Regions from separate parts of the Reinekea marina genome, predicted to be linked through region 2. Evidence: riboswitches for the same ligand, from Rfam matches in the RefSeq annotation. Region 2 holds a riboswitch; the other holds the start of a gene.
The links. Region 2 has a riboswitch for thiamine pyrophosphate ahead of thiB (thiamine ABC transporter substrate binding subunit). Riboswitches for the same ligand answer to the same signal wherever they lie in the genome.

Region 1: linked by a shared signal. The riboswitch ahead of thiC (phosphomethylpyrimidine synthase ThiC) and the one ahead of thiB (thiamine ABC transporter substrate binding subunit) in region 2 are both predicted to bind thiamine pyrophosphate.

Annotation. Positions count from the first base shown of each region.
Region 1 covers NZ_JAUFQI010000001.1:2,561,663-2,571,403, reverse strand. The annotation lists gene thiE (thiamine phosphate synthase) at 1-396, opposite strand, end outside; gene QWZ13_RS13830 (thiazole synthase) at 389-1,198, opposite strand; gene thiS (sulfur carrier protein ThiS) at 1,170-1,364, opposite strand; gene QWZ13_RS13820 (FAD-dependent oxidoreductase) at 1,364-2,413, opposite strand; gene thiC (phosphomethylpyrimidine synthase ThiC) at 2,410-4,320, opposite strand; TPP riboswitch at 4,414-4,516, opposite strand; gene ydiJ (D-2-hydroxyglutarate dehydrogenase YdiJ) at 4,555-7,581, opposite strand; gene QWZ13_RS13805 (CBS domain-containing protein) at 7,709-8,113, opposite strand; gene QWZ13_RS13800 (proline--tRNA ligase) at 8,301-9,741, opposite strand, start outside.
Region 2 covers NZ_JAUFQI010000001.1:1,427,368-1,437,108, forward strand. The annotation lists rRNA gene QWZ13_RS07480 (23S ribosomal RNA) at 1-1,207, shown strand, start outside; rRNA gene rrf (5S ribosomal RNA) at 1,369-1,484, shown strand; gene QWZ13_RS07490 (hypothetical protein) at 1,915-2,124, opposite strand; gene QWZ13_RS07495 (hypothetical protein) at 2,125-2,256, opposite strand; gene QWZ13_RS07500 (hypothetical protein) at 2,272-2,400, opposite strand; gene QWZ13_RS07505 (IS110 family RNA-guided transposase) at 2,378-3,397, opposite strand; gene QWZ13_RS07510 (hypothetical protein) at 3,392-3,574, shown strand; gene QWZ13_RS07515 (hypothetical protein) at 3,585-3,830, shown strand; gene QWZ13_RS07520 (AI-2E family transporter) at 3,800-4,804, opposite strand; gene QWZ13_RS07525 (SOS response-associated peptidase family protein) at 4,899-5,648, opposite strand; gene QWZ13_RS07530 (phosphotransferase) at 5,664-6,530, opposite strand; TPP riboswitch at 6,495-6,598, shown strand; gene thiB (thiamine ABC transporter substrate binding subunit) at 6,658-7,668, shown strand; gene QWZ13_RS07540 (ABC transporter permease family protein) at 7,652-9,154, shown strand; gene QWZ13_RS07545 (ATP-binding cassette domain-containing protein) at 9,141-9,741, shown strand, end outside.

The DNA of each region.
Region 1 (9,741 bases), 1.1 Mb from region 2:
AATCAACGGCAAAATGATATTGGCTAGAGTTTCATCGGAAAAAGCTGAGCGGTCACTACTGCTGAGCTTAATTGGGTCAAGTACCACCTTTGGTTTGTTCGGACCTAAGTTTTTTAGCCAATGTGCAATGGTTACAGCTTGGTCAGAATTTGGGAGTACACCAATTTTAATACAACTCGGTGGCGCTTGAAGAGACTCAAGTTGCGCTTTAACAACCGCAGCAGGCGTTGGCTCATTGGCCAGCATTGAATGATTAGTTTGAGCGGTGAGAGTAGAAACAACGAGTCTTGGCGATATAGAAAATCGAGCTGCGATTTCGATATCTTTCAGTGCGCCAGCAAAGCCATTAGATTCTAATCCTGAGATGATCAGTAAGTGAGATGAGGGGCTAATCACGAAATGGCATTCCTAAAGTCGGGGTACTGGGTGTGGCAAAATCCTGAGCAATAATGGTACCCGCCTTGAATGCTTCACGACCCGCTTGAACCGCCAGTTTCATGGCATGGGCCATTTTGTACGGGCTTTGTGCTTTAGCTATGGCGGTATTCAACAACACTCCATCGAATCCAAGTTCCATGGCTTGCGCGGCATGTGAAGGTTTACCGATGCCGGCATCGACGATCAACGTGGTATCGGGCAGCTCTTTTCGCAATTGCATTAAATGCTCTGGGTTTTGTAATCCTTGGCCGCTGCCAATGGGGGCACCCCACGGCATTACAACTTGGCAACCAACGGTGGCAAGCTCAACGCAAAACTCCAAATTATCGGTGCAGTAAGGCAGTACTTTAAATCCTTCCGATAAAAGCAAACGTGCACAGTCTAGGGTTTTTTCCATGTCGGGCTCTAGGCGATATTGATCTGCTACCAATTCCAGCTTTATTAAATCGGTATTAAATATTTCTCGGCTCATGTGCGCGAGTGTCATGGCCTCTTTTATGCTTTCGCAGCCGGCCGTATTGGGTAAGACATCGATAGATGATTGCTGAATAAAATCTATAAAATGTTGGGCCGAATGAAGGTCGTTCTGTTGTCGTCGTAACGATACTGTCACAAGATTAGTACCTGACTGTTCAATTGATTGTTTTAATTGCAACGGAGATGGGTAGCGAGAGGTGCCCACAATCAATCTTGATGCGTACGAATTATTATAAATGGTTAAATGAGACACCTTATCCTCCCTGTATGGGTGAGACGACATCAATGCGATCACCTTCGTTCAGCTTTGTGGTTTGGTAGTGTTGCTTCGGAACAAACTGATGATTTACCGCAACCGCAAAAGGCGATTGAAACTTGGCATGCTGAATCAGCTCAGACAAAAATTGATGTTCAATAGTCTTTGGATTTCCATTTATGGTCAGTTGCATCAATTACTCTCTTGAATGTGATTTACAATTTTTTGAGAAATGGCGGGGCCGGTTAACCACCCATGTCGGTACAATCCATTAGCCGAAATTAAATTGCCTTTTTTTAGAACAGAAGGGGCATTGTCTAAGTAGGCCGCTCGAACACCCACGTGGCTTTCTAATATTGTGGCCTCAGCAAAGGCAGGGTTGATGCTGTAAAGCGTATTGAGTAGTTCTAATGTGCTTCGAACCGTAATGGGGTGAGTGCTTTTAGATTCAACTTCTGTGGCTCCGACAACAAACGTGCTGTTTGGTTTTGGCACAATATAAATAGGATGTCGCGGGTGGATAACCCGAATAAATCTATTCAAAGACACGTCGGGGCAGTGCACTCGAATAACCTCCCCACGAACACCGCGAAGTGGGCCGATATCCTGCTGAATTGTTTCTTTATCGATTGCGCCTTCACCGCGGCAATCCACAACATAATCAAATGAATCTTGAAGCTTTTTAATTTTGCTCACGGTTAACTGTTGCTGAGAAATCGAATGGCATTCTTCGAGTAAGACACGTGTGGAAGCAGTCAAAAAACTGCGATTACAAAGCTGAGCTTCTGGTTGCAGTAAAAATGCGCTATGACTGTTTTTAATATCCGGTTCAATATCGTTTATCTGCGCATTTGTTAAAGGTTTTATATCGACGTCGCGAGTAGCCAGCTTTGATTTAATGTCATAATGAAATTGTTGTAGCCCCGGCTGCTCATGAGCCGATGCTACCACCAAGCTGCCGTCATCTCGAAAATAGACGTCTCGCCCTAAGGGGTCATATTCAGCCATTCTTTGAAGTATCTTTGGCCATAAGCTGAGGCTTTTAAACCCCAAATCAACGACCTCAGGGTGTGCATGAGCCGACTCCGAAATGGGGCTGATCATACCGGCAGAAACAAAGGCCGCATTGTGATTGGAAGTGAGTTCAGATTTTTCGAAAAGACTGACCTGCGTTCCTTGGTTCAACAAAGAGAGCGCTGTTAACCTACCGACAACGCCCGCCCCAATTACGGCTACTTTCATTCCTCATTCTCGGCATTGACGTATAGGTTCGATCCTTGCTCCTTAAACTTCTGAGACATGGATTTAAACCCGTCGTCGGTTTGAGTTTCGGCGAGTTGAATGTCTTTACCAGTGACTGTTTTCAATGATACTTGTTCTGCTTTGTGATCTCTTTTTAGATCTTGACTGAGCTTCATTGAGCAAAATTTTGGACCACACATTGAGCAAAAGTGCGCTTTCTTAGCCGAAGGTTTTGGTAACGTTGCATCGTGGTATTCACGTGCGGTCATTGGGTCCATGGCGAGGTTGAATTGATCTTCCCATCGAAATTCAAATCGGGCTTTCGACAGTGCATTGTCACGTATTTGTGCGCCAGGGTGGCCTTTTGCTAAATCAGCGGCATGCGCTGCAATTTTGTAGGCGATCAGACCTTGTTTCACATCTTCTTTATTGGGTAAGCCTAGATGTTCTTTCGGGGTGACATAGCACAACATTGCGCACCCATACCAACCTATGTTGGCCGCGCCTAAGGCTGAAGTCATATGATCATAGCCCGGAGCTATGTCAGTGGTGAGAGGTCCTAAGGTGTAGAATGGGGCTTCGTAACAATGGCGAAGTTGTTCATCCATGTTTTCCTTAATCATTTGCAGTGGTACATGGCCTGGTCCTTCGATCATCACCTGAACATCGTGTTGCCAAGCAATTTTAGTGAGTTCTCCTAAGGTACGTAACTCTGAAAACTGTGCTTCGTCATTAGCATCGTATACAGACCCTGGGCGTAACCCATCGCCTAAAGAAATGGAAATGTCGTATTGTTTTAAAATTTGGCATAGCTCTTCGAAGTGGCTGTATATAAAATTTTCTTGATGGTGCGCCAAGCACCACTTCGCCATGATGGCACCCCCGCGAGAGACAATACCGGTTAATCGGTTCGCGGTCATTGGAATGTAGCGCAATAGCACTCCCGCGTGGAGTGTCATATAATCCACGCCCTGATTGGCTTGCTCAATGATGGTTTCCCGCAATACTTCCCAGCTTAAATCTTCGGCGATTCCGTTTACTTTTTCTAAAGCTTGATAAATGGGTACGGTTCCAATAGGAATCGGTGCATTGCGTAAAATCCATTCACGCGTTTGGTGAATGTTATCGCCGGTCGATAAATCCATTAAGGTGTCGGCACCCCAGCGGGTAGACCACACTAATTTTTCAACTTCGTCTTCGATGTTTGAACTGACAGGTGAGTTGCCAATGTTGGCATTTACTTTAACTAAAAAGTTTCTACCGATGATCATCGGTTCTAGTTCTGGGTGGTTAACGTTTGCGGGAATAATAGCCCGCCCTTCAGCAATTTCTTTACGCACAAATTCAGGCGTAATCTCATCAGGAATGTTTGCCCCCCAAGACTCACCCTTCTGTTGTGTTTTTAAAAGCTCAGATTGATACGCTTGACGGTTTAAGTTTTCACGTATTGCAACAAATTCCATCTCTTTAGTAATAATGCCGGCCTTGGCATAGGCCATTTGAGTCACGGCGGAACCTTTTTTGGCTCGTAAACAGGTAGTGGTTTGAGGTTCAAAATTGGCCGAGGGGACCGGATTATTCGATGCAATGAACTCTAGCGTATCATCTCTTTTGGCAATCCAGGGTTTTCGAAGTAACGGCAAGCCTTGATGAATATCAACAAAACAATTTTTGTCAGTTATAGGGCCTGTGGTGTCATAGACATAAATATCTTCATTACTCTCATAGCTAATTTTACCCTGTGCCGATTCTAGCAACGTATCACTTTGACTGATCTTTCGCATCGGTACTTGAATGCCGTCAGACCCATTTAGAAACACTTTCTCTGATGCAGGAAAGGGTTGACCATTAAGTTGGTTTAAAAAAGTTTCAGAAAAGTTTACCGATTGAGAATTGTTATTCGACATAGCATCACCACAGTTCGTTTGTGAATGTCTGTCGAATGGGAAGCGCCAAAAACATGGCACAATAAAATCGAACGCAATGTAAAAGTATACACTCAAGCGTACTATCTTGATTCCTACGCCAGTATTAACTGGATCAGGTTCCGCGAATTCTGCAATGCAGTCTCAGCCCCTTAAAAGGGCACTCCGACAAGACGTTTTAAAAAATTATAACGATAATAATCTAAACGGTGCAAGCTATATTTTTTGTTTCAATAAAAACTGAACCGGATGAAGAATGGATTTTTGATCCACCCGTTTTACTTGGCTTCGGCACGAATAGCCAGTCGCTACGAGTGTTTCAATCGATTCATTTGCAACAACTTCTCGCCAAGAAAGATCATAAATACCAATCGAATTTTTTTTGTTTTTGGTTTCATGACCAAAGGTGCCAGCCATGCCACAACAACCAACAGGTTTCTGAATTAGGCGTTGATTGAGTTGGTCAAATACCGCAACCCATTGAGCAGAAGAGGCGGGTGCATTAGTTTTTTCAGTGCAATGCCCAAGCATCGTAGCTTTATTGGGTTTAAACTGCGTGCGATTTTCTTCCAGTACACTCAGGTGTTGCGCTAAAAATTCTTGAATGAGTAAAACGGTTGGCATTGCCGCATCGACGTATTTGGCATATTCTGAACGGTATGCCAACGTCATAGCAGGATCCATTCCGATCATTGGAACGCCACTGTGAGCAATGTTCGATAGTTTACGTTGATTGCGGTTTGCAACCCACTTGAATGTGTGCAAAAAGCCATGAACATGTAAAGGTTTACCATTGGCATGGTAGGGCATCATCCAAACACGGAAACCCAAGGTTTGGAGTAAGTCGATGCAGTCTAATACCATGTTGGTTTCAAAGTAACTGGTGAAGGCATCTTGAACGATTACCACTGATTTATTTTTCTCAACCAAGCTCAATGCCGACAGCATACTCGCATCGGCGAACAATACTTTTCGTTTTCGCAATTCTTTTCGTAAATTCAACGTGTGCAATTGTGGGCTATCTACCATGCCGACAACATTTTGCAATAAACGAGTAATCCATTTATTACGCATTAACCCGTTATAAATACTCTTGACCGGTTGTTTAGAAATGACCGGGATCATAAATTCGAGCAATCCAACAACGTAGTCTTTTAACGGTCGTAAGTATCGGCTGTAGTATATTTGAAAAAATTTAGACCGGAACTCGGGTACATCAACTTTGATTGGGCATTGGCCCGTACAAGATTTACACGCCAAACAAGCGTCCATTGACTCGGCAACTTCATGACTAAAATCATATTGGCCGCGCTTTTTCGAAAAACTGTTCCATGCTCTAGGTATAAAATGCCAGAGTGGGAGTTTTAGCTGTTCCTTTTTTGCCAGTTGTTCGGTATCAAGCCCTTGATTCCCTAGCAATCGAGTCCATTCACGCACTAAAGACGCCCGACCTTTTGGAGAGAACCGTCGGTCTCGAGTTACTTTCCAAGATGGGCACATGGCATCGTTTGGATCAAAGTTATAGCATGCGCCGTTACCGTTGCAGTACATACCTTCTTTAAAGTGATGCCAACTTTGGCTTGGAATCGTGCGATCTAATGACCCTCTGGTAGGGACTTCATCTATTTTTAATAGTTCGATACCCGCTTCATGTGTGGCAATTTTACCCGGGTTCAATTGGTTACGTGGATCAAAGGTGCGCTTAATTAATTGTAGTTCAGGGTAAAGATCGCCGAAAAATTTCGGGGCAAACTCTGAACGAACTCCTTTGCCATGCTCCCCCCACAATAAACCGTTGTATTTCTTTACTAACTCGACTACTTGGTCGGTGATTTTTCTAATTTCTAATTCTTGTTGTTTATCTTTTAAATCAAGCGCAGGACGCACGTGTAAAACACCGGCGTCTACGTGGCCGAACATGCCATATCGCAAATTATTTGCATCGAGTACCGCTCTGAATTCCATAATAAAATCGGCTAAATTTTCAGGCGGAACCGCAGTATCTTCAACAAAAGGCACCGGGCGCGCTTCGCCTTTTGCGTTTCCTAACAAGCCGACGGCCTTTTTACGCATTGCCCAGATTTTCTTGACCGCGTCATCACCCCAAGCAATAGAATAACCAACGGCGGTTGCCGAAGGTTGGTCTAAAAGTTGTGTCAGTCTTGCGACGCCTTGTTCCAATTCGGCTTCGGAATTGGCGGTGTATTCCACCAAATTTATACCATCAACAAGAGCTTCATTGGCGTCGAAGTAGTCGGCAACAGTAGACCAACTGGTGTCCTCTCGCGCTAAATTCAATACCGTACTGTCTATGGTTTCTATGGAAGTTGGCGTTGCCTGCATCAGGGCTTGCGCATCGCGCAGAGATGATTCGAAGCTGCTGTAAAACACATTGACCAGTGCGGCGAATTTTGGGATCGGCAGTACATTTATTTTGGCTTCGGTGATAAAACCCAAGGTGCCTTCAGAGCCACATAACAGGTTGTTTAAATTAATACGGTCTTCGTTTTCCTCTATGTGAGCTAAGTCATAGCCCGTTAAACAACGGTTTAAAGGCGGAAATTTTTTGGCTATGTCATCTTTTCTACGAGAAGCAATGTCTTCGGCAACTGTGTAAAGGTTGGCGATTGTGCCAGTTTGAGGGCGCTTACGTTTTTCGATGGACTGAGTTTGAATAACATCGCCACCCACCAATGCTGTGGTTAATTCTAAAACGTGGTCACGCGTTTTTCCGTACATTACAGAGCCTTGACCGCTGGCATCAGTATTGATCATGCCGCCGATGGTGGCGCGGTTACTGGTGGAAAGTTCTGGAGCGAAAAATAAGTTGTGCGCTTTCAGTGCTTTATTCAGCTGGTCTTTAACGACTCCGGTTTGGACGCGCGCCCAACCTTGTTCGGCATTTATTTCTAAAATAGAGTTCATGTGTTTAGATAAATCTACCACGATGCCATCGGTGAGAGATTGACCATTGGTGCCCGTACCACCCCCTCTAGGCGAAAGAACAATGTGTTGCCACTGGGGTTCCGCTATAAGCGTCAATAAAGTTTGTATGTCGGCGGTTGATTTCGGAAAAACGACGGCCTGAGGCAAGACCTGATAAATGGAGTTGTCGGTGGAGAGAACCGTTCGGTGTGCGTAATCGGGGTTTAAGTCGCCGCTAAAGCCCGCGTTTTTTGCTGCATCTAAATAATCTAAGTATGTTTTTTGTACAGCAGTAAGCTGGTGCAAACGAGGTAGCATCGACGTCAAACTCCAAGAATAGATAAACAATCTGTATTCTAATGATATTCGAGTCGATTACGAGTTGATACTGCTCCGCGATTCATTCCTATTAAAATGTCGCTAAAAGAAAAGCGGAGCGCTGAGATTAGTCTTCGGTCGATTCCAGTAATGCTTTCATAATGTGTGAACGCGTAATGACACCAACGAGTTTGCCGTCTTCGCAAACTGGGTACTTTTTAGGTTTAGCGCCGCACATTAGGTGAGCTAAATCAATGATATCCATCGATGACTCAGCAAACAGCACTTCATGCTGCATAACATCACTGACTAAGCCGCTCTCTTCGTTGTAATAACTGCCGCTGATCATGTGGCGTAAGCAATCTTGCTCTGAAATATAACCGCACACCATTCCTTTTTCATCGACGACTGGCGCACTAATGAGCTGCGTTCTTAACATCTCTTCCACGGCTTTTCGAATGGTCGTTTGTGGCGTGACGGTTAAACGTGCCGGAACCATACAATCGGCTACTGTAATCGCGTTGTTGCTCATAATGTGTATCCTTTTTTTATAATACCGACCTGAAAGCGTTCAGGTGTTACTGAAATAGTAGACTTTATTGGATCGAGTGTAAAACAGACTTTTAACGAACTGAAGGCTCTAGGGCAGGGGTATAAGACGAAAAGATGAGTTTATGGGCGTGCGACCCATAAACTCTTATTAGCGACTAGCGCGTTGTTTAGCGGTTTGTCTGAGACTGTATTAACGCGATGATTTCATCCAGTTTAACTTCAGACTTGTCTGCGTCTTTTCTGGCTTTATATTCTACTAGACCATCGGCAAGGCCACGGTCACTGACGACAATCCGGTGCGGAATACCAATGAGTTCCATATCGGCGAATTTCACACCTGGGCTGGTCTTTTTGTCACGATCGTCCAATAACACTTCAAAGCCAAGTTCTTGTAGCTGCGTGTAGAGTTTTTCAGCAACTTCCATAACTTCAGGAGATTTATGCGCATTCAGTGGCACGATACCCACTTGGAAAGGCGCGATAGCATCTGGCCAAATAATGCCTTTGTCATCATGGTTTTGCTCAATAGCGGCAGCGACAATACGAGTAATACCGATACCATAACAACCCATCAACATGGTTTTAGCTTTTCCGTTTTGATCGAGTACATCGGCCTTTAACGCTTTGGTGTACTTATCGCCGAGCTGGAAAATATGACCTACTTCAACACCTTTTAGTATTTTTAAGGTGCCATTACCGCATGGGCTTGGGTCGCCTTCAACAATGTTGCGAATGTCTTCAACTCGGCTGTAACTGACATCTCGGTCCCAGTTTACATTGAAGAAATGTTGACCGTCGATATTCGCACCGGCACCAAAATCAGATAATAGTGTGACAGCACGGTCAACAATAAATGGAATTGGTAAATTTACAGGACCAAGTGAGCCAGGGCTTGCACCGATGACGTCGCGAATTTTCTCTTCAGGGGCCATTTCTAGTGGCGATTTAACACCCTCTAGTTTTTCAGCTTTAATTTCATTGAGCTCGTGATCGCCACGCACAATAAGTGCAATTAAATCATGTTCAGAGTCTTCGCTGGCTTCAACGATCAATGTTTTGATGGTTTTTTCGATTGGCAGGTTAAATTGCTCAACCAAATCTGCAATGGTTTTTGCATTTGGCGTGTCGGTCAGCGTCATTTCTGCACTTGGCGCAGCTCGTTCGCCAGCTGGCATAACCGCTTCGGCCCGTTCTACGTTTGCGGCAAAGTCACTGCTATCAGAATAAGCAATGTAATCTTCACCTGAATCAGCCAACACTTGGAATTCATGAGATGCATCGCCACCCATATCACCTGAATCGGCCAACACAGGGCGATACTCTAACCCTAATCGGTCAAAAATACGGCAATAGGCTTGGTACATGTTGTCGTATTCTTTATTCAAACACTCTTGATCCACATGGAATGAATAGCCATCTTTCATGATAAATTCACGTGAGCGCATAACACCGAAACGCGGGCGAAACTCATCCCGGAATTTATTTTGAATTTGATAGAAATTCATTGGAAGTTGCTTGTAACTGGATAATTCATTACGAGCGATGTCGGTGATCACTTCTTCGTGCGTAGGGCCATAGACAAAATCACGATCATGGCGATCTTTCATT
Region 2 (9,741 bases):
GGAGAAGGCACGCTGCTGGCGGTGACGAGATTTACTCTCTGAGCTACTGGCAGTCGAAGATACCAGGCCCCTGCGACTGTTTACTTAAAACACAGCACTCTGCAAACACGAAAGTGGACGTATAGGGTGTGACACCTGCCCGGTGCCGGAAGGTTAATTGATGGGGTTAGCGTAAGCGAAGCTCTTGATCGAAGCCCCGGTAAACGGCGGCCGTAACTATAACGGTCCTAAGGTAGCGAAATTCCTTGTCGGGTAAGTTCCGACCTGCACGAATGGTGTAACGATGGGGGCGCTGTCTCCACCCGAGACTCAGTGAAATTGAAATCGCTGTTAAGATGCAGTGTATCCGCGGCTAGACGGAAAGACCCCGTGAACCTTTACTATAGCTTCACACTGGACTTTGAATGTATTTGTGTAGGATAGGTGGGAGGCTTTGAAGCAGCGACGCTAGTTGTTGTGGAGCCAACCTTGAAATACCACCCTGATACATTTGAGGTTCTAACGCAGGCCTCGAAACGAGGTTGCGGACCGTGTGTGGTGGGTAGTTTGACTGGGGCGGTCTCCTCCCAAAGAGTAACGGAGGAGTACGAAGGTGCGCTAAGCATGGTCGGAAATCATGCGGTTAGTATAATGGCAAAAGCGCGCTTGACTGCGAGACGGACAGGTCGAGCAGGTACGAAAGTAGGTCATAGTGATCCGGTGGTTCTGTATGGAAGGGCCATCGCTCAACGGATAAAAGGTACTCCGGGGATAACAGGCTGATACCGCCCAAGAGTTCACATCGACGGCGGTGTTTGGCACCTCGATGTCGGCTCATCACATCCTGGGGCTGAAGCCGGTCCCAAGGGTATGGCTGTTCGCCATTTAAAGTGGTACGCGAGCTGGGTTTAGAACGTCGTGAGACAGTTCGGTCCCTATCTGCCGTGGACGTTGGAAAATTGAGAAGAGCTGCTCCTAGTACGAGAGGACCGGAGTGGACGAACCGCTGGTGTTCGGGTTGTCATGCCAATGGCATTGCCCGGTAGCTACGTTCGGACGGGATAACCGCTGAAAGCATCTAAGCGGGAAGCCCCCTTCAAGATAAGTTTTCCCTGAGACTTTAAGTCTCCTGAAGGGCCCAGTAAGACTAACTGGTTGATAGGCAGGGTGTGTAAGCGTTGTGAGGCGTTGAGCTAACCTGTACTAATTGCCCGTGCGGCTTGGCCATATAACGCCAAAAGAGTTTTGATTGTTGATAGCTAACGTTTGAATACATCTGAATATATAAGAACTTTCTCAGCCTCGGCTAAGAAAGAGAGAGCTGTTCTAGTACCCAATTGCGTAAAGCGTGGTAGCGCATATACCACCACGAGTTACACAACCAGTTTGCTTGACGACCATAGAGCGTTGGAACCACCTGATCCCATACCGAACTCAGCAGTGAAACGACGTATCGCCGATGGTAGTGTGGGGTTTCCCCATGTGAGAGTAGGTCATCGTCAAGCGCCAAATAAACCCAAGAACCCAGCCTAGTGCTGGGTTTTTTGGTTTATGGCATTCGAAAATAGAGACCTACTCTCGAGTAGGGTGATGAACGGTTGGCGAAGCCAAAGTGGCCTACCTTAACGGTAGGACGCTAGTGAAGAACGCACTGAGCTAGGCTCAGGGCCGGACCATCGTCAAGTCTGCCCGCAGCCCGGCCAAATAAGAAAAGCCCGTTAGGATATCCTAACGGGCTTTTTGCTGTGCGTTTGAAAAGTTCTGGGCTGCTGGCTTCGAGCTGGGGGTAAGGTCAAAAGATGGTGTTCATTGGCATGCTGCACCGCGGTGGCTGAATGGCTGCCCTCGGTCGCGGTGAATACGTCCTTGTACGCTTAAGTTCGCCATCCATGGCTCACATACCCGAGGTCAACCACACAGCCACCACGGCTTGGGTCAGCTGAGAAACAAGGTATATGCACCAAATAACTTGTAGGAATCTTCGGAGCGTAGTGGAGAGATGATTTTTTGAGCTTCAAGTTTATAGCTGCAAGCTTCAAGTGAGACAAAAACCGTTGGTGAAACTGTTGATTTGTACCACCTTAAAACATCGCGTCTCCGCAGGCTTCGATCGCTTATATGGACCCGTCCGTTGTTGCAAGCCACTTATTTTACATTAGATTGAGATTGCACGCTTATATTCGGCTTCTTATTTAGGACGGCCGTCGCCTTCTGTCCTGAGCCATTATGAGTTGTGCTCTTACTGTCCTGATCTCCTACGCGGCTTCTTTGAGCCAAAGCGCTCTCAAGGGTTCAGTAAGTCGATCTTATCTTTTGTGTCTTAAGGGTCTGCGCAACCTCTAGGTTAATCTGATTTATAACTTCTAACTTACCTTGCTGGTTCTTTTTCTCTTTTGACTTAAGAGTGGTATACCGAACCATTTTTCATCAGTGCCCAACTGATTCTGGCGAGCTTATTCGCGAGTGCCACGATGATGACATTGGGATGCTTTTTCCCTTCGTGCTTCATCACCCATTGCTTTAGAGCACTGTCTTTTTCCTGCCGCTGCAAGGATTTATAAGCCGACCTCGCGCCATGCACCAGCATCTTACGGATCTGTTTATTGCCTTGTTTACTAATGCCAAGCAAGACATCTTTCCCTCCGCTGGAGTGCTGTCTGGGAACCAACCCCAGTGAAGCACTGACATGGCGACCACTGGCAAACGATGCAGCCTTGCCAATGTGACTGTAGAGAAGCGTTGAGATGATTGGACCGATACCCGGTATGCTTTGAAGACGCTTACAGGTTTCATTTGAGTTGGCGATCTGCGCGATTTCTTTGGCGTATTGCTGCTCTTGCTGTTCGCGTTGCAACCACTGCTGCCTGAGGTCGGCTATCATTCGCCGACCTCGAACGCTGAGCTCATTCGTTCCATCCTCTAACACCAATAACACCTGCTCACGGATAGCATTTGCACCCTTAGGAAGAATGACTCCATATTCAGCCAACAGACCTCGGAGCTCATTGCCTACGGCAACACGCTCTTTCACTATACGCTCCCGAACACGATGCAACGCCTGAAGATCTTGTTGCTCAACATTTTTTACAGCAACGGTCGGCATGGTTGGTCGACTCGCTGCTTCAGCGATGCCAAGAGCATCCCTGGTGTCATTTTTGTTCACCTGAACGAAGGGTTTAACGTAACGAGGGTGTATAACTTTAACGGTGTGACCGAGCTTAGCCAACTGCCTAGCCCAGTAATGGGATCCGCTGCAAGCTTCCATAGCGACGACAGATGTTGGCTGCTTCGCAAGAAAAGGCAACACTTGAGCACGCTTGAGCTGCTTCTTTTTAATCTCATTGCCGCGATGATCTAACACAGACAATTGAAAAACAGACTTCGCCAAATCAAGACCGATAATGTTAGTATTTTGCATGATGGATCCTCCTGCTGGATGCCGTACCTGATTAGAGTTTTGCAACTTAATCATGGCACAAGTGGGACGGGTCCATCTCATTTCCTACGCAACATTGGATATGAAAGTGGCAACCTATTAAGCCTTGAGGGTGTGGGTGGGTTGAGTGGGTATCTGAGCCATGGATGGCGAAGCTAAGCGGCGCAGGATGCGCGAACAGCGACCGCTCAAGCCATCCACACCTTCAAGGCGACCACCGCCTCCGAAAGCAACAAGCAGCAGAACTCAAAGGCCGACCACTGGCACCATAGGAAACGCAGTAGTTATTCAAGCCGACCACCGCCTCCGAAAACACCAAGCCGCAGTATTCAAAAGCCGACCAATGGCACCTGAGGTAACCCTTTTGGTTACACACCCACAGATCTATTGGCTTAGGAGTTTTGCTGCCCATTGAGTGTCAGGATGGATTTCTAGGCCAATCTTAATAACTACTGTTAGAGGAATTGCTAGTAGCATGCCTACGGGCCCTAGTATCCAACCCCAAAAGACTAGTGAGAGAAATACAATTAGAGGGGATATATCTAGGGTACGGCCCATTAATTTTGGCTCAATGAAGTTGCCAATGACCATGTTGATTCCGACAAAGCCTGTTAAGGAGATTAAAAACCCAGGTAGTCCTAGCTGGATGCTGGCGAGTAAGACTGGTGGAATGGCGGCGAGCATAGAACCAATGTTGGGGACGAAATTCATTAGAAACGCTAACGTTCCCCAAATAACCGGGTAATCAACGCCTAATAACCACAGGAATATTCCGACGATTAAACCGGTAGCAATACTTATTAACGTTTTGATTAACAGGTAGCGCTGAACAAGTTTAGAAAAACGTTTTACATAATTAATGGTTAAATCATCGCCTAGGGCGAAAGTAACTTTTTTGGCAGCACTTTGTGCTTCATAAAGTGAAAAGATAAGGGTAAATAAAACTAAAACGATGGCCGTGAGAAAACTACCAATGCTTGAGAACAATGTACCAGCAAAACTTAGCAGCCTTTCTGTAGGTCGTAGCTCTTCAATGTATTGCTGAACATCATTGGTGATCCATGGCGCTGATTCTCGTAAGGTGGTTAGCCACTTTTCAACCTGAACAGTATAGGTCGGAAAGTTATTGATGAAATCACCGCTCGACGCAGCAACTATAGAGCCAACGCCGTAGAAAAAGGTAAAAACTAGTCCGACCATTAAGGTGATAGATAGCCCCAAAGGTACGCGCAAGCGCCTTAATAAAGCTACGCCAGGGTTAGTAAGCAATGCCAAGAAGAAGGCAATTAAAACTGGAACTATGATGGGTTGTGCGATTTTAACGCCCGCAATGATAATGACGATAGACGCGCAGGAGATTAAAAACCGAGTGGTAGGTGAATCTAACATAGCTTTCCTAAACAGATTGAATCAGTTATTCCCGATACCATACATGACAACAAAGTCACTGCCAATTTAGTCACCGAAAGTTTAATAACGCGCCTTAATATTTATTAGAAGTAAGTCCCAATGTCTGTACTGGTACTTTGTCAGTAAGATCGGATGAGACTTTGGATACACGAAAGGTATCTCGACAAGCATCCATGGTTAATAAGGGTTCAAAGTCAGAAAAGGGCTTATTCGGATCGATCCAGTCGAGTATTTCACTGGGTCTTAGAATAAGCGGAAATGATTTTGCATGGATGTCTAAAAATTCATTATGAGGTGGTAAAGTAATAATAGAAGTGTTTACTTGAGGGTTTCCGTGTTGATCAAGTCTTAATTTTGAGACTGCGCCAAAAAGCATCAGCCCCTCTGTCGCAGGCTCAATTAAGTGTTGCACTTTTCGAGTCGGTTGCATTTTTTTTGAGTCTAAGCCCATACTTATGCAATCTGAATATTTTAGCTCGCCCTTATAAATAGGCTGCCACTCGCAAAAACCAGAGCCGATAACAATACTCTTAACACTGCGTGGTTTTTGTACATGAAGTGGTGATTTACCCACCTTGCTGCTTTTAGAATTAAAGCTTGTGATTTTTGAATTAACCGAACCATCGGGGTGTGTCGCTAGCCACCAAGTAGAGCCCATTAATTTTGGACCAGCTTTAGAAGGCACCATGGTCAGAACTTTATCGGTAGGGCGAAGATGCGGGTGGCGAATAACGTCAGAAATTTCGTCAGGCTGGTAACCAGCTATTTCAAAAAGGGGCAATAAAAGTGGGTAATCTGTAACGTTATAAATATATCCACACATATTAAACCCCCAGCTTTAGGCTATTGTCCATTTATTAACGAATTCTTGCTGTTTTTGAACTGTACTATTTTTTGGAAACCTTACTTGGTACCAGAGTATAGACATCGCTTCGACAAGTGGAAGCAAAGGTTGGAGTTGTTCATAAGATATACCAAGCTTGTTAAGGCAATAAGATCTTTGCTCTAAATCTAAGTTAAATCCTAGAATAAAGCAGGCAATGTCGACTAATGGGTCTCCTGGAGCCGCATATTCCCAATCGTTCAGAAGTAGGCCAGTGTTGTTTTTATATAGGTTCCCAACATGCCAGTCGTGATGACAAAGGACCAATGTTTCAGGCAATTGATAAGCTTGAGTATAGTCCTTTAAAGTCGACGAAAATTCGTTTGACAAGGCCGTAGACTGTTTTTGCAAGCGCGCTATTTGTAATGTGATATCTAAGGGGGGAGCGGTTAATGCCGTAATATCACAGTGATGAACTTGTTTTAAAAGATTTAATAAACAGTCAACGTCGTTCTCAACAGAGAGGGGTAAAGCTGATACCCAAGGTGTAACAAGGTAATCTGCAGTGGCCAATTCAGGGTGCAAGCACCAAGAAACACTTTGTAAGTGTTGTAAAATAGCAATTTCTCGATCTCTATCAATACCTAGGTTTTTGGCTTTAGATGAGTTAATCCTTACAGCAAATAGCCCATTTGGCGATTCAAGTTGATATAGGCGATTTGTTAAACTGCTTTCTAGGCGCTTTATACTGACGTTCTCAGTGAATAGGTCTGTTAATTCTCTTAAAATATGATCCAGTAACATCAATGGCTCTAGGTTTTCATTAAAAAGTCTGTAAACTATGCCTCGTTCTTGCCGGGGTGCCAAGCAAATCAATTGCAATGTGCTGAGAAAAACCCGTTGAACCTGAACCAGTTTGTACTGGCGTAGGGAGCAAAGACTTCAATTAATGAAATCGTCTGTGCAACTCTCCCTCATCTATTCTTAGATACGCTGGTGTCAATGATTATTGATACAGGATTACGAATACATGAATAAAACCACATTATTTTCAAGCTTAGTATTAGCAGCCAGTGCTTCAGTGTTTTCAACTGAAAGTAATTTGACTGTATATACCTATGAGTCATTTACCAGTGAATGGGGCCCAGGTCCAGCATTAGAAAAAGCCTTTGAAGCCCAGTGCAATTGCAATGTTGACTTTGTTGGCTTAGAAGATGGTGTTGCATTGCTAAATCGCTTAAAGCTTGAAGGGAAGCAAAGCCAGGCCGATATAATTTTGGGCATAGATGATGCCTTGGTAGCCGAAGCTAAAGCCTTAGGTTTAATTGCAGATTCTGGAGTTGATCTTTCAAAATTAAGCTTGCCTTATGAGTGGAGCGACTCAAAATTTGTACCTTATGATTACGGGCATTTTGCGTTTGTTTATGATCAAACTAAGCTTAAAAACGTACCGAGCTCACTTAAGGAACTGGTAGAAGAAAGCAAAGTAAGTATTATTTATCAAGACCCTCGAATAAGTACTCCTGGTCAAGGCTTGATGCTCTGGATGAAATCGGTTTATGGTGAGAAAGCCAATGAAGCATGGCAACAACTGCAGGCGAAAGCGGTGACCGTTACTCCAGGCTGGAGTGAAGCCTATGCGTTGTTTTTAGAAGGGCAAAGTGACATGGTGTTAAGTTATGTCACGTCACCCGCATACCACATGACTTGGGATGATACGGACAAGTATCAGGCCGCACAGTTCTCAGAAGGTCACTACACGCAAATTGAAGTAGCGGCGGCGTTAGAATCCAGTGCAAATATAGAGCTGGCGCGTGAGTTTTTGAGTTTTCTAGTGACAAAACCAGCGCAAGATGTTTTTGCAGGAACAAACTGGATGTGGCCAGTGCTAGAAAGTGCAGAGAAACCAGAAGCATTTGATCAGTTATTTAGCCCGTCTTCTTTGTACTTTAGCAGTGAAGAAGTGTTAGCTAATCGAAGAGATTGGGTTAAAGAGTGGCGTAATGCCGCGAGTCAGTAATCGCTTTCTTTTGAACGCCAACCGAGTAGCCATGTGGTTGATGCTGGCTACTCTGGTCTTTGCCTGTATAGGGCTATTTTTACACCCTGGTCAAGGCTATCCTTTAGCTTCATATTTTGATGCTTGGATGCTACGTATTATTCAATTTTCACTCGTTCAAGCCTTTTTATCAGCCTTTATTTCTGTCTTATTTGCCATCCCTTTTGCGTTAATCCTTTCTTCAAAAACGTTTCGTTTTAATTGGATCATCAAAGCTTTATTAAACCTATTTTTTATTATGCCAGTACTGACAATTGTGTTATCGGTTATTTCATTTTATGGCAATTGGGTACCTATATTCAGTATTGTCGGCATTGTATTGGCACATGTAATGCTAAATTTACCTTATGCGTTAAGAATATTTTGGCAACGTTTGGATCGTATATCCCTTGAGCACAAGCTGCTTGCGCAAAGCATTGGTATGAGCCCGTTTCAACAGTTTAAAGTATTGCAGTGGCCAGTTATCTTGTCGGCCTTAAAACCTGTGTTTGTAATCGTGTTTTTATTTTGCTTTAGTAGTTTTACTATTGTACTTACCTTAGGCGGAGGACCTGCCAATACCAATTTGGAAGTGGCAATCTATCAAGCGTTGAAATTTGATTTTGACCCTAAAGGTGCCGCAATTTATGCATTGGTGCATGGTGTTTTTGCCGTTATCATGATGCTTACATTAGGTCGCCGAAAAGAATTTAGTTTTGAATTTTCTCGCTCTGAGCCATCAGCCGCGGACTGGCCAAATATGGTGCAATGCATTGCCTTAGGCTTCCTTGCCATTGTGTTGGGTGCTCCCCTGGTTAGCCTAGCTTTACATTCTGTTAGTCAGCCATTTGAATGGCCTAATCAACTTTTAGCCGCCATTTCAAATAGCCTCGTTATCGCCTTTCTAAGTGCGGTGGCGGCCGTCGTGCTTGCATTAGCTCGTTGCGAAAGCCAAGATACGAAAGTGAACCGAGTGTTGGATTTCGGTGTTTTGTTGATACCCACTATGGTTATATTGACGGGTTTATTTCTGTTGGCTATGAAGTTTGGTGTGGCCTATGACATAACTTGGCCATTGATCATATGGATGAATGCACTGATGGCGTTGCCGTTTATTTCGAATCCAATCCACTCACGTTTTCGAATCGCTAAGGAGCGTTATCAGCCTCTAGTTCGCACTCTTTCGCTCTCAGAAGTGACCGTCGTCAAATATATTTATTGGCCCATTCTAAAATCAAGTTTGCCGTGGGCTTTTGCGCTTTCAATGGTATTAAGTGTTGGAGATCTTGGCGTCGCAGCGCTTGTCGGGTCGGCACAATTTATTACCTTGCCGATATTGATTTATCAGGCAATGGGAAGTTATCAAATGGTTTTTGCCTCTCAATTATCGGCCTTGTTACTGTTCATAAGCTTAGCCATATTGATGTTTGGTGAATGGTTCAGTGAGGAAAAACATGCTAGACGTTGAAAACCTTCAAGTTACTCTCGCTAATTTGGGCTTTCGTTGGAATTTTAAGTTACCCGAAGGAAGCTTTTTAGCCGTGACTGGTTCCAGTGGTATAGGAAAATCTACTCTTTTAAAATCTTTAATCGGAATGCAACGTCGGCAGACTGGCACCGTAAGATGGAAGGGCAAGGAGTGCAATATTGAAGCAACCGGCTTGCAACCTTTTGGGATGTTGTTCCAAAAAGATAATGTTTTTGATCATTTGAGCGTGGAACGAAATTTATCTTTTGGGCTAAGCGCCAATGGCAAGTTGAAAAGCGAGCAGTATCAACTACTGGAAAGTGCGGCCAGACGCTTTGGCATATTAGACCAGCTTTCTAAACGAGCCTCTAGCTTATCTGGCGGGCAGCAGCAGCGCGTTGCTCTTGCTCGTGTATTTCTTCAAAATAAGCCGGTGTTATTGCTTGATGAGCCCTTTGCATCGCTAGACCCAGAATTGCGACAAGATGGATTGAAATGGGTGCTGGAGTTGCAACGAGAACAAGGTGCGACCATTATTATGGTGACTCACCACTTAAGTGAGGTAGAGCATGTAGCGCAGTTTCAAT